DNA from 4 places in the Staphylococcus sp. SUC_1.2 genome. Region 4 is predicted to be linked to each of the others. Evidence: riboswitches for the same ligand, from Rfam matches in the RefSeq annotation. Region 4 holds a riboswitch; each other region holds the start of a gene.
What was found. Region 4 has a riboswitch for S-adenosylmethionine ahead of metK (methionine adenosyltransferase). Riboswitches for the same ligand answer to the same signal wherever they lie in the genome.
Positions count from the first base shown of each region.

Region 1 (3,218 bases), on a different contig from region 4:
GACGCATTCCTTTTTTTATTTATTAGAAATGTTCAGTAGATAAATAAGAATGACTATGATGTTTTCGTTTCAGTAATAATGAAGTTCCCATAACTAATAGAAGTGAGGCTAGAAGTTGAGTTGAGTATTGTTGTGTAACGTCTCCAGTACTTGGGAGTGTTTTAACAGAAGATTGTGATGTTTGAGTATCTTTAAGTGACTTAGATGATGGCACCTCAGAAGAAGCAACCGTTCCTACATAATAACGGTTGAGTTCACGTGCACAATCAACAGAATGAACTTGTTTATGATTAGAAGAGGTTGTTTTAGCGGCTTTAGCGATACCTGATTCTGCATGAATGCGTGTATCTTGAAGTTGATTAAAGTCACTATATCTACCATTTTTGTACTCAACTTCGCCATTTTTATGAACTTTATACATTCCACTGCCTTCATTTAATCTATTATGACTTATAATTTCAAAGTATGCGCCTTTGTCAACAGTACGACCAAGTCGTTGTAGGTTTGGATTACCTCCACTATTAGATAATGCATCTGTAGCAATTTGTTTAGCATTTTCTTTAGTCACTAAGTTAGTAGTATGTGCTTCTACAGATTGAGTCGTTGTAAGTAGCATTGTACTTGTTAAAAGTGTAGATGCAACGAAAGATACTTTCTTCATAATGAAAACCCCATTTCATTCATGATCAATTACAACTAGAGTGTAGCATTTGAATAGATCAGAAACAGGGATTTAAAAAAAAACATAATAAATCTTTAACTTAACTTAAAGAATAAATAATTTGTAAACATTAAATCAATATTTATCACATGATTTATATAGGACATTAATACTTCTTTTTAGAAAAATATGGAATGGAACAAGCCATTAAAATTATAAAAATAATATGAGCAATCATCCATAAACCGTATTCATTCCAGCTAAAGTGAAAGAATGAACGCTTTGCCATAACGACGAGTGACGGATAAAGAAAGGCAAAAACAATCATTAATAAGACATAACTTATTTTATATAATGGTTTAAAGACGTGATAAATAAGTAAGAAAATAAAATATATTAACCATCCTATAAAAACATGAATGGCTAGTTCTAATAATAACGGCGTTTTGCTTGGATCAATTAAGAAATCGATGTTAATTAACAATAAAGTAAGATGAGTCGATTGAACTATGCCATCCATGATAGTCATTGTAATTAATAAGATAATACTTATAACTAAAGCACTAAGACAATGATAAAAATAACGGATCATAATTTTCCTTCCTTCTTATATACATACTATAAGAATATTCCCTGAAATATTTGATTTAACACTTTTTAAATTTTTAGAATATTGAAAAAACATGTTGACCAAAGTTTAAATCAATGATAAGTTATTAATAATTCAATAATCTATTAACTCTTATCAAGAGTGGTGGAGGGATGTGCCCTACGAAACCCAGCAACCGTCATTGTATGACATGGTGCTAATTCACATAAAGTTAATCATACTTTAGAAGATGAGAGAAAGTGTGTCGATGCTTTCTCTTAATAGTTGAAAGTATTTTTTTATGTCTTTACATATCTAGTAAGAGGAAATGAGAATTGAAAATTTATAAAAAGGTGTCAATACATATGAAAAAATTAATAGGTATGATCAGTATTTTGTTAGTAACGATAACGCTAGCAGCTTGTGGAAATCAGAAAGAAGATAATAAAAAAATTACCGTAGCAGCGTCGCCAGCACCTCATGGTGATGTGTTAAAAAAAGCTAAGGAAGAAATGAAGAAAAAAGGATATGATTTAGAAGTCAAAGAAGTTAATGATTATAAGGTGCCTAATAAATTATTAGATAAAGGCGATGTTGATGCGAACTTCTTCCAACATGTCCCATATTTGAATGCTGAAAAGAAAAGTCATGGTTATAAAATTGAAGAATTAGGTAAAGTGTTTACAACGCCTATGGGTGTATATAGTAAAAAATATAAAAATTTAAAAGACATTCCAGATGGATCGACGATTTACGTTTCTAATAATCCTGCAGAAGAAGGACGTTTTTTATCTTTCTTTGTTAATGAAGGATTAATTAAATTAAAAAAAGGCGTTAAAATTGAAAATGCAAAATTTGAGGATATTGTTGAAAATAAAAAACACTTGAAATTTAACCATCAACAAGGTGCAGAGTTTTTACCAAAAACATATAAGAATGGTGAAGGAGCTGCAGTCATTATAAATTCAAACTATGCGCTTGATAATGGTTTAAAACCATCTAAAGATGCTATTGTTATGGAAGGTAAATCATCACCATTTGCGAATACGATTGCCGTTCAAGAAGGTCATAAAAATGATGAAAAATTCCAAACATTATTAAAAGTTATGCAATCTAAAGAAATCAAAGCGTATATTAAAAAAGAATATGGCGATGATGTTATTCCATACGAAAACAAATAAGTCATAAAAGGTCTCTATTAGAGGCCTTTTATGATTTATATTTATCATTGTTTAAAAGATAGAAACAATATATTTTAATTTTTCTGAAAATATTTACAAATCTGACAATTATTAGTAAGATATTGATTATTATCACAAGAATTGAAGTCAATAAAGAAAGTTAGATATAAGTTGTTGATACTTTGGGAGAGGATGAGTCAATTTGAGTAAAGCAGAGGATATGATAAAAGAAGATAGTAAGTATTTTGCTACTTCAGGACGTATAAAATATTATCCATTAGTGATTGATCATGGATATGGAGCAACTTTAGTAGATATAGATGGAAAAGAATACATCGATTTGTTAGCTAGTGCAAGCTCACAAAATGTGGGTCATGCACCAAAACAGGTAACAGAGGCGATTAAAAAGCAAGTAGATAAATTTATTCATTATACCCCCGCATATATGTATCACGAGCCTTTAGTGAAACTGTCTAAAAAGTTATGCGATATTGCGCCAGGTGATTATGAAAAACGTGTCACATTTGGTTTGAGTGGTTCGGATGCGAATGATGGTATTATCAAATTTGCACGTGCTTATACAGGACGACCCTATATTATCAGCTTTACAAATGCTTATCATGGCTCTACATTTGGAGCGTTATCAATGTCGACTATCAGTTTAAATATGCGTAAACATTATGGCCCTTTATTAAATGGTTTTTATCATATTCCATTTCCAGATAAATACAGAGGGATGTTTGAACAATCTAAATCAAACACTGTTGAAGAATATTTAGCGCCATTG
Region 1 covers NZ_JANJPM010000008.1:69,281-72,498, forward strand. Annotated here, with positions in the region: gene NR218_RS04365 (LPXTG cell wall anchor domain-containing protein) at 23-661, opposite strand; gene NR218_RS04370 (hypothetical protein) at 828-1,253, opposite strand; SAM riboswitch class I at 1,401-1,507, shown strand; gene NR218_RS04375 (MetQ/NlpA family ABC transporter substrate-binding protein) at 1,616-2,431, shown strand; gene NR218_RS04380 (aspartate aminotransferase family protein) at 2,634-3,218, shown strand, end outside.
Region 1: another riboswitch for S-adenosylmethionine. It lies ahead of NR218_RS04375 (MetQ/NlpA family ABC transporter substrate-binding protein); the one in region 4 lies ahead of metK (methionine adenosyltransferase).

Region 2 (3,218 bases), on a different contig from region 4:
ATATTCACTTTTGTTTTTTGAGAATAGTTTCAATGCATCAATTTCACGATCTTTACCGCTTACAGTTGCATCAAAATCTTCTTTTTGTTTAGTAACTTGCTTTTTATTTTGTATGCGTTCTTTCTCTAGGGCTTCGTCATGTGACGCTTTCATTTGCTTTTCTTTTAAGTCGTATTCTTCTTTTGTTTTCTGTTTAATATTGTTTTTACTTTTAAGTGTAACTAAGAATAATATTAAACAGATAATTGCAACTACAATTGCTACGATTAAACCAATTTCGATTGGTCCAAATGAATTCATTAAATCAACGCTCCTTTAATCTATCAGTAAATCTAATTATAATGGAAACTATCTATAATTTCGACAATTTCTTTATATTATTTAAAGCGTTTATTAAGCTTGAACAGCATCTTTTAATACATTGACTTTATCTAATTTCTCCCATGGTAACAATACATCTGTTCTACCAAAGTGACCATAAGCAGCAGTTTGTTTGTATATAGGATGCTTTAAATCTAACATTTTAATGATACCTGCTGGACGTAAATCAAAGTTAGCTCTAACAGCTTCAACAAGTTGAGCTTCAGAAACTTTGCCCGTTTTAAATGTATCAATTGAAATTGAAACTGGTTCAGCCACGCCAATAGCATAAGCAAGTTGTACTTCACATTGGTCTGCTAGTCCTGCAGCAACAATATTTTTAGCTACATATCTTGCCGCATAAGCTGCTGATCGGTCTACTTTAGTTGGGTCTTTACCACTAAAGCAACCTCCTCCATGACGTGCATAACCACCATAAGTATCAACAATGATTTTACGTCCTGTTAATCCAGCATCACCTTGAGGTCCACCGATAACAAATCTTCCAGTAGGATTGATAAAGAATTTCGTTTCATTATCAATTAATCCTTCAGGAACTGTTGGGTATATGACATGTTCTTTAATGTCACTTTGAATTTGTTCTAATTCAATGTCATCCGCATGTTGAGATGATACTACAATCGTGTCAATACGCTTAGGTTTATCTGATTCGTCGTATTCAACTGTTACTTGAACTTTACCATCCGGTCTTAAATAGTTTAAAATTCCATCTTTACGTACATCAGATAAACGTTTAGCTAATTGATGAGATAAAAAGATAGGTAAAGGCATATATGTTTCTGTTTCATTTGTAGCATATCCGAACATTAAACCTTGGTCACCGGCACCAGTAGCTTCAATCTCTTCTTCTGAAATATCATTTCTGTATTCAAGTGCTTTGTCAACACCTTGTGCAATATCAGGTGACTGCTCATCGATTGCAGTTAAAACTGCCATAGTTTGGTAATCATAGCCATATTTAGCACGAGTATAGCCAATACCTTTAATTGTTTCTCTTACAACTTTAGGGATATCTACATAGGTTGATGTAGATATTTCACCTGAAATTAGAGCCATTCCAGTTGTTACAGTAGTTTCACAAGCAACACGTGCATTGGGGTCATCTTTTAAGATTTCATCTAAAATGGCATCAGATACTTGGTCAGCAATCTTATCTGGATGTCCTTCTGTCACTGATTCTGAAGTAAATAAACGTTTATTGTAAGTCATGATTTGCTCCTTTTATAACTATATTTACGAAAATTCTCTTTTAAATGTGAGCTCAAAAATAAAAGAGCCTTCTTCACTATTCAAGACAGAGAGAAGGCTCTTAAACGTCCATTCGCTCTTATCGTTCAGACGAATATATGTCTGCAAACGGTTTGGCACCTTTCTTTTAAAAAAGAGGTTGCTGGGTTTCATTGGGTCCATGTCCCTCCACCACTCAGGATAAGAGAATCCGTTAAGAACTATACTACCTAATTCATTTATTAATGTCAATTTTGTTTTTAAATGGTTTTTGTTTTTTCCAGGTGGAATAATTACGGCATTATGTTATACTATTTTCATGTAAAGGCTTACAATATTGAATTTCTATAACACACGCTGGAGGGATTGGGTATGTCAGTAGATACATACGGCGAAACACCTAAAATTAAAAAATTATTGGAAAAAGAAAGCTCTCTTTTTCAGCTTTCAACAACTCAACTTTATTACAAAATTATGGATAATAATGAAGGAGAATTAACTGAACTTGGTGCTATCAATGCGAGCACAGGTAAATACACTGGACGTTCACCTAAAGATAAATTCATTGTTACAGAACCTTCTTATAAAGATAATATTCATTGGGGAGATATCAACCAACCTATCGATGAAGAAACTTTCTTAAATCTCTACTCTAAAGTTTTAGACTATCTTGATAAAAAAGACGAACTTTACGTTTTTAATGGTTATGCAGGTAGTGACAAAGACACACAATTGAAACTTACAGTTATCAATGAACTTGCATGGCACAACCTTTTTGCTCAAAACATGTTTATCCGCCCAGATTCTAAAGAAGAAGCTAGTAATATAAAACCTAACTTCACAATTGTTTCAGCACCTCACTTTAAAGCTGATCCTGAAGTTGATGGAACTAAATCTGAAACTTTTGTTATCATTTCATTCAAACATAAAACCATTTTAATTGGTGGTACAGAGTATGCTGGTGAGATGAAAAAAGGTATCTTCTCAGTAATGAACTATTTGCTTCCAATGCAAGATATTATGAGTATGCATTGTTCTGCGAATGTTGGAGATAAAGGAGACGTAGCCTTATTCTTCGGATTATCAGGTACAGGTAAAACAACTTTATCAGCAGCACCTGATAGAAAATTGATTGGTGATGATGAACACGGTTGGAATAAAAACGGTATTTTCAATATTGAAGGTGGTTGTTACGCAAAAGCAATCAACCTTTCTAAAGAAAAAGAACCTCAAATTTATAACGCGATTCAATACGGTACTATATTAGAGAATACTGTGGTTAACGAGCGTGGTGTTGTTGATTTCGATGATAATTCATATACTGAAAATACACGTGCTGCCTATCCAATTCATCACATTGATAATATTGTATTACCATCTAAAGCAGCACATCCTAATACAATAATTTTCTTAACTGCTGACGCATTTGGTGTACTTCCACCTATTGCTAAATTAACTAAATCTCAAGCGATGTACCATTTCTTAAGTGGTTTCACTTCTAAATTAGCTGGAACTGAGCGTGGCGTTACTGAACCAGAACCATCATTCTCAACTTGTTTTGGTGCACCTTTCTTACCACTTAATCCTAATAAATATGCAGATTTATTAGG
Region 2 covers NZ_JANJPM010000022.1:7,093-10,310, forward strand. Annotated here, with positions in the region: gene NR218_RS08470 (hypothetical protein) at 1-300, opposite strand, end outside; gene metK (methionine adenosyltransferase) at 394-1,590, opposite strand; SAM riboswitch class I at 1,706-1,816, opposite strand; gene pckA (phosphoenolpyruvate carboxykinase (ATP)) at 1,981-3,218, shown strand, end outside.
Region 2: another riboswitch for S-adenosylmethionine. It lies ahead of metK (methionine adenosyltransferase); the one in region 4 lies ahead of metK (methionine adenosyltransferase).

Region 3 (3,218 bases), on a different contig from region 4:
TATCACATTAGGATTTAAAGAAGATCAATACAAAGAAATTTGGTTATAGTTTAAAATTACAAATTCTAATTATATAAATTATTGTAACTTTTTGTTTTAATAGTTGAATGAAAACTTACGGTATGGCATCATTAAATTGTAATTAATTTTAGGAGGGGATTCTCGTGGCAGTACCGAGCGAATTAAAATATTCTAAAGAACATGAATGGGTAAAAGTTGAAGGCAACACAGTAACAATTGGTATTACTGAATACGCACAAGGTGAATTAGGTGATATCGTATTCGTTGAATTACCAGAAGTTGATGACGAAATCAACGAAGGGGATACTTTTGGTAGTGTAGAATCAGTTAAAACTGTTTCTGAATTATATGCGCCAGTATCTGGTAAAGTTGTTGAATCAAATGAAGAATTAGAAGATAGTCCTGAGTTTGTTAACGAATCACCATATGAGAAAGCATGGATGGTTAAAGTTGAACTTAGCGATGAAAGCCAATTAGATGATTTATTATCAGCTGATCAATACAAAGAAATGATTGGTGAATAATTAATTTAAACTCCTTGATTGCGGTCATGGAGTTTTTATTTTGCCTATTTTTTGTAAATAATAATCAACAAATTTTAAAATTTATACTTTGTTGATATAAAATGTTAAGTAATCGTAAATAATGTTTAATCTATTAGCGTTATGTGAAAAAGTAACTGATTGTTTATTATCGACTTAGAAGGTGGATTATCATGGCAATTTTAAATAAAGTTATTATTGTTGAAGGCAAATCTGATAAGAAGAGAGTACAACAAGTCATCGCTGAACCTATAAATATTATTTGTACGCATGGTACAATGAGTATTGATAAATTAGATGACATGATTGAAACATTATATGAAAAGCAAGTCTTTGTTCTAGCAGACTCAGATGACGAAGGTGAAAAGATAAGAAAATGGTTTAAACGTCATCTTAGCGAATGTGAACATATCTATGTGGATAAAACATTTTGTGAGGTAGCTAGATGCCCAAAGAATTATCTTGCGCATGTATTGAGTAAACATGGTTTTACAGTTCGTAAAGAGAAACGTCTAATTCCTAATTTAACGACTGAAAGGTTAGTAATCATGCATGAGTAAATCTGTAGAAATAGAAGATATTTGTGAGAATTTTAATAAAGAAAAACATCTAATTTTTGGATACACACCGATGTGTGGTACTTGTAAAATGTCAGAGCGAATGCTAGATATTGCGAATGAAATACTACAATTACCCGTTAAAAAAATCGATTTGAATTACCATCCTAAATATAGTGAGCGTAACAAAATTATGTCAGTTCCTGTTCTAATAGTAATGAATAAAGATATAGAAATAGATAGAATCTATGCTTTTCAATCTGTTCCTTATTTGTTAGAAAAGTTAAAATAATTATTGACGAAATTATAGTGCAATGGTAGGATATAAATTAATTAAATAGTGCGAAAATTCTTATCAAGAGAGGTGGAGGGATGTGCCCTATGAAGCCCGGCAACCGTCTAGTTATAGAAATGGTGCCAATTCACATAAAGTTGATTACTTTAGAAGATGAGAGAAAGATGAATCAATGCTTTCTCAACTTTGCTAAAGTGAGAAAGCATTTTTTAATTACATAATGATTTTTAAGGAGGCACTAAACGTGATTGAGTTAAATCAAGTTGTAAAACGTTATCACACTAAAGATAAAGATGTACTAGCAGTTGATAACGTTAACTTAAATATAGAAACGGGCTCTATTTTCGGAGTTATCGGATTCTCTGGTGCTGGTAAAAGTACGTTAATCAGAATGTTCAATAATTTAGAAGAACCTACTTCTGGCGATATTATTATAGATGGCGATAATATTAACAAACTTTCAAAAGCAGAATTAAGAAGAAAACGACAAAAAGTAAGTATGGTATTCCAACACTTTAATTTATTATGGTCACGAACAGTACTTCGAAATATCACGTTCCCTTTAGAAATTGCAGGGTATTCTAAAACCAAAGCAAATGAAAGGGCGAAAGAATTAATTGACCTTGTTGGTTTAAATGGCAGAGAAAATGCTTATCCATCAGAATTATCAGGTGGGCAGAAACAACGTGTGGGTATTGCAAGAGCTTTGGCTAATGAACCTGACGTCCTCTTATGTGACGAAGCTACAAGCGCATTAGATCCACAAACAACAGATGAGATTTTAGACCTACTGCTAAAAATTAAAGAACGTGAAAACCTTACAATCGTGATTATCACTCATGAAATGCATGTTATCAGACGTGTTTGTGATGAAGTAGCCGTTATGGAAAGTGGACGTGTAATTGAGCAAGGTAAAGTAACGCAAGTATTTGAAAATCCACAACATGAAGTTACAAGACGATTTGTGAAAGATGATTTGGATGATGATTTTGAAGAATCAATCAAACATCTAGAACCATTAGATTCAGATGCATACATTGTTAGACTTAATTTCAATGGTGGTAATACGACTGAACCAGTTGTATCTTACATAAGTAAAACGCATAACATTGATATAAATATTCTTGAAGCAAACATAAAAAATACCCGTGGTGGTTCTGTCGGGTTCTTGGTGGTTCATATTCCACATATTGCTGAAACAGAGTTTGAGACATTTAAAGAAGATTTACATCAGCAACATGTAAATGTGGAGGTGGTTAAGCATGGATAAATCTTATGGTGATATTTTTAAAGAGATGATTACAATGCCTAACGTCCAATGGCCTGAAGTATGGCAAGCCATTTATGAAACATTATATATGACTGTAGTTTCAACTATTTTCGCATTTATTTTTGGATTGATTTTAGGAGTATTATTATTCTTATCAGCTAAGAGTAATTCTAAAGGTGCTAGAGTCTTTTATAGCATCGTTTCATTTATTGTTAACTTATTCCGAGCGATTCCATTTATCATTTTAATCTTGTTATTAATTCCATTTACAAGTGTGATCCTTGGAACAATAAGTGGTCCAACTGGTGCCTTACCAGCTCTAGTTATTGGTGCAGCACCATTCTATGCAAGATTAGTAGAAATTGCCTTCAAAGAAATAGATAAAGGTGTTATCGAAGCGGCTTGGTCAATGGGAGCTAGTACTTGGACAGTTGTCCGAAAAGTATTACTACCTGAGGCAATGCCAGCACTAGTTTCAGGTATTACTGTAACAGCAATCGCATTAGTTGGTTCTACTGCAATTGCAGGTGTAA
Region 3 covers NZ_JANJPM010000045.1:1,584-4,801, reverse strand. Annotated here, with positions in the region: gene NR218_RS11675 (arsenate reductase family protein) at 1-49, shown strand, start outside; gene gcvH (glycine cleavage system protein GcvH) at 165-545, shown strand; gene NR218_RS11665 (toprim domain-containing protein) at 737-1,123, shown strand; gene NR218_RS11660 (thioredoxin family protein) at 1,116-1,412, shown strand; SAM riboswitch class I at 1,470-1,575, shown strand; gene NR218_RS11655 (methionine ABC transporter ATP-binding protein) at 1,660-2,685, shown strand; gene NR218_RS11650 (methionine ABC transporter permease) at 2,678-3,218, shown strand, end outside.
Region 3: another riboswitch for S-adenosylmethionine. It lies ahead of NR218_RS11655 (methionine ABC transporter ATP-binding protein); the one in region 4 lies ahead of metK (methionine adenosyltransferase).

Region 4 (3,218 bases):
TATTCCAGCCATGTTCATCATCGCCAATTAATTTGCGAGTTGGCGTCGCTGATAATGTTGTTTTTCCTGTACCAGATAATCCAAAGAATAGAGCAACATCACCTTTTTCTCCAACATTGGCAGAACAATGCATACTCATAATATCTTGCATAGGTAATAAGTAGTTCATCACTGAAAAGATACCTTTTTTCATTTCTCCAGCGTATTCAGTACCACCAATTAAAATCACTTTATGTTTAAATGAAACAATAATAAATGTTTCAGAATGAGTACCGTCAACATCTGGATTGGCTTTAAAATGAGGGGCAGAAACGATAGTGAAATTTGGCTTAATATGACTTGCTTCCTCAATAGATTCAGGTCGGATAAACATGTTTTGTGCAAATAAATTATGCCATGCAAGCTCATTGATAATTTTTAATTTTAATTGTGAGTCTTTATCACTTCCGGCATAACCGTTAAAAACGTATAATTCATCTTTTTGATCTAAATAATCTAATACTTTGTTGTATAATTTTAAAAACACGTCTTCATCTATAGGTTGATTAATGTCTCCCCAATCAATATTGTCTCGATATGAAGGTTCGTTAACGATAAATTTATCTTTTGGTGAACGACCAGTATATTTACCTGTACTCATATTAATTGCGCCAAGTTCAGTAAGTTCACCTTCATTATTATTTAAAATCTTGTAATAAAGCTGAGTAGTAGAAAGTTGAAATAAAGTCGTTTCCTTCTCTAATAAGTGTTTGATTTTAGGTGTTTCACTGTATGTATCTATTGACATACAACATCCCTCCAAATATCTATTCATTTATATGTGTAAGCCCTTACATTAAAAAGTATAACATAATAATTTAATTATTCCATTGTAAATAAAAGAACATTTAAAAATCAAAATTGACAATTTTAAAGTATTTATGTAGTATAGGTCTTAACGGATTCTCTTATCCTGAGTGGTGGAGGGACATGGACCCAATGAAACCCAGCAACCTCTTTTTTTAAAAGAAAGGTGCCAAACCGTTTGCAGACGCAATATTTGTCTGAACGATAAGAGCGAATGGACGTTTAAGAGCCTTCTCTCTATCTAGATAGTTGAGAAGGCTCTTTTATTTTAAGCTCATTGTCAAAAGAGAATTTTCGTAAATATAGTTAAAAAAAGGAGCAAATCATGACTTATAATAAACGTTTATTTACATCAGAGTCAGTGACAGAAGGGCATCCAGATAAAATCGCCGATCAAGTATCTGATGCGATTTTAGATGAAATTTTAAAAGATGATCCTAATGCACGTGTCGCTTGTGAAACAACAGTAACAACAGGTATGGCTTTAATTTCTGGTGAAATTTCAACGTCTACATATGTAGATATTCCTAAAGTAGTACGAGAAACAATCAAAAATATTGGTTATACAAGAGCTAAATATGGTTACGATTATCAAACAATGGCTGTTTTAACAGCTATTGATGAACAATCACCTGATATTGCCCAAGGTGTAGATAAAGCACTTGAGTATCGCAATGATATATCTGAAGAAGAAATTGAAGCAACAGGTGCCGGAGACCAAGGATTAATGTTTGGTTATGCAACAAATGAAACCGAAACATATATGCCGCTTCCAATCTTTTTATCACATCAACTAGCGAAACGCTTATCAGATGTGCGTAAAGACGGTACCTTAGGTTATTTACGTCCAGATGGTAAAGTTCAAGTAACAGTAGAATACGATGAAAATGATAAACCTAAACGTATTGACACGATTGTGGTATCTTCTCAACATGCTGAAGACATTGAATTAGAACAAATCCAAAAAGATATTAAAGAGCATGTCATTTATCCGACTGTGCCTGAAGGTTTAATTGATGATGAAACTAAATTCTTTATTAATCCAACTGGTCGATTTGTTATTGGGGGTCCTCAAGGAGATGCTGGTTTAACTGGAAGAAAAATTATTGTAGATACATATGGTGGTTATGCTCGTCATGGAGGTGGCTGTTTCAGTGGTAAAGATCCTACAAAAGTAGATCGCTCTGCGGCATATGCAGCGAGATATGTTGCAAAAAATATTGTAGCAGCTGGATTAGCTGAGCAATGTGAAGTGCAATTAGCTTATGCAATTGGTGTAGCAGAACCTGTATCTATTGCTATTGATACATTTAAAACAGGTAAAGTTTCTGAAGGACAATTAGTTGAAGCGGTAAGAAAACATTTTGATTTAAGACCAGCAGGTATCATTAAAATGCTTGACTTAAAACATCCTATTTACAAACAAACAGCTGCATACGGACATTTTGGTCGTACTGATGTATTGTTACCATGGGAAAAATTAGATAAAGTGAATGTCCTAAAAGATGCCGTTCAAAAATAACATAGGATATATAGCAGTTAATTAGGTTAAACCTCGAAATTATCGTCTATTTCTATTATAATAGATAGATATTGACAGTTTAAAAGGAGCGTTATCTAATGAATTCATTTGGACCGGTTGAGATTGGTTTAATTGCAGCGATAATCATAGCGATTATATGTTTTATTCTATTTTTAGTTGCTTTGAAAAGTAAAAATAATATGAAACACAAAGCGAATGAAGAGTACAATCTCAAGGAGCAACAACTCAAATCTTCACATGAGGAAGCACTTGAAAAAGAACGTATTGAAAATAAAAAACAAGTAACGAAACAAAAAGAAGAATTTGAAGTTACAGTTAATGGAAAAGAACGTGAAATTGATGCTTTGAAATTATTTTCTAAAAATAAAAGTGAATACGTGACTGATTTGAGACTCATTGGTATTAGAGACCGTTTAGTTAAAGAAAAACGTATTAGACGTGAAGATATGCATATAATGGCTAATATTTTTTTACCAAGTAATGAGTTTAATAATATTCAACGTATTAGCCATCTTGTGCTTACTAGAACTGGTTTATATATCATTGATTCACAATTATTAAAAGGTCATGTTTATAATGGAATTAGTGGCGCACAATTTCAAGAATTACCAATGCTGAAGCAAGTATTTGATACACTTGATTTAAATACACAAGCGCCTCAAACGTTAGTTCTTGATCAACATGAAGATAATCATTCGAAACTATCATTTATTAATTATTCTGATCAACTTTCTGCAATTGAGAAGTTGGCTACAGATTTACAAACAGAATTAGGACTTAAATATACGCCAACATCAATTTTATATTTTAATCCTAAACATGATAAAGA
Region 4 covers NZ_JANJPM010000023.1:23,760-26,977, reverse strand. Annotated here, with positions in the region: gene pckA (phosphoenolpyruvate carboxykinase (ATP)) at 1-787, opposite strand, end outside; SAM riboswitch class I at 945-1,057, shown strand; gene metK (methionine adenosyltransferase) at 1,172-2,368, shown strand; gene NR218_RS08815 (NERD domain-containing protein) at 2,467-3,218, shown strand, end outside.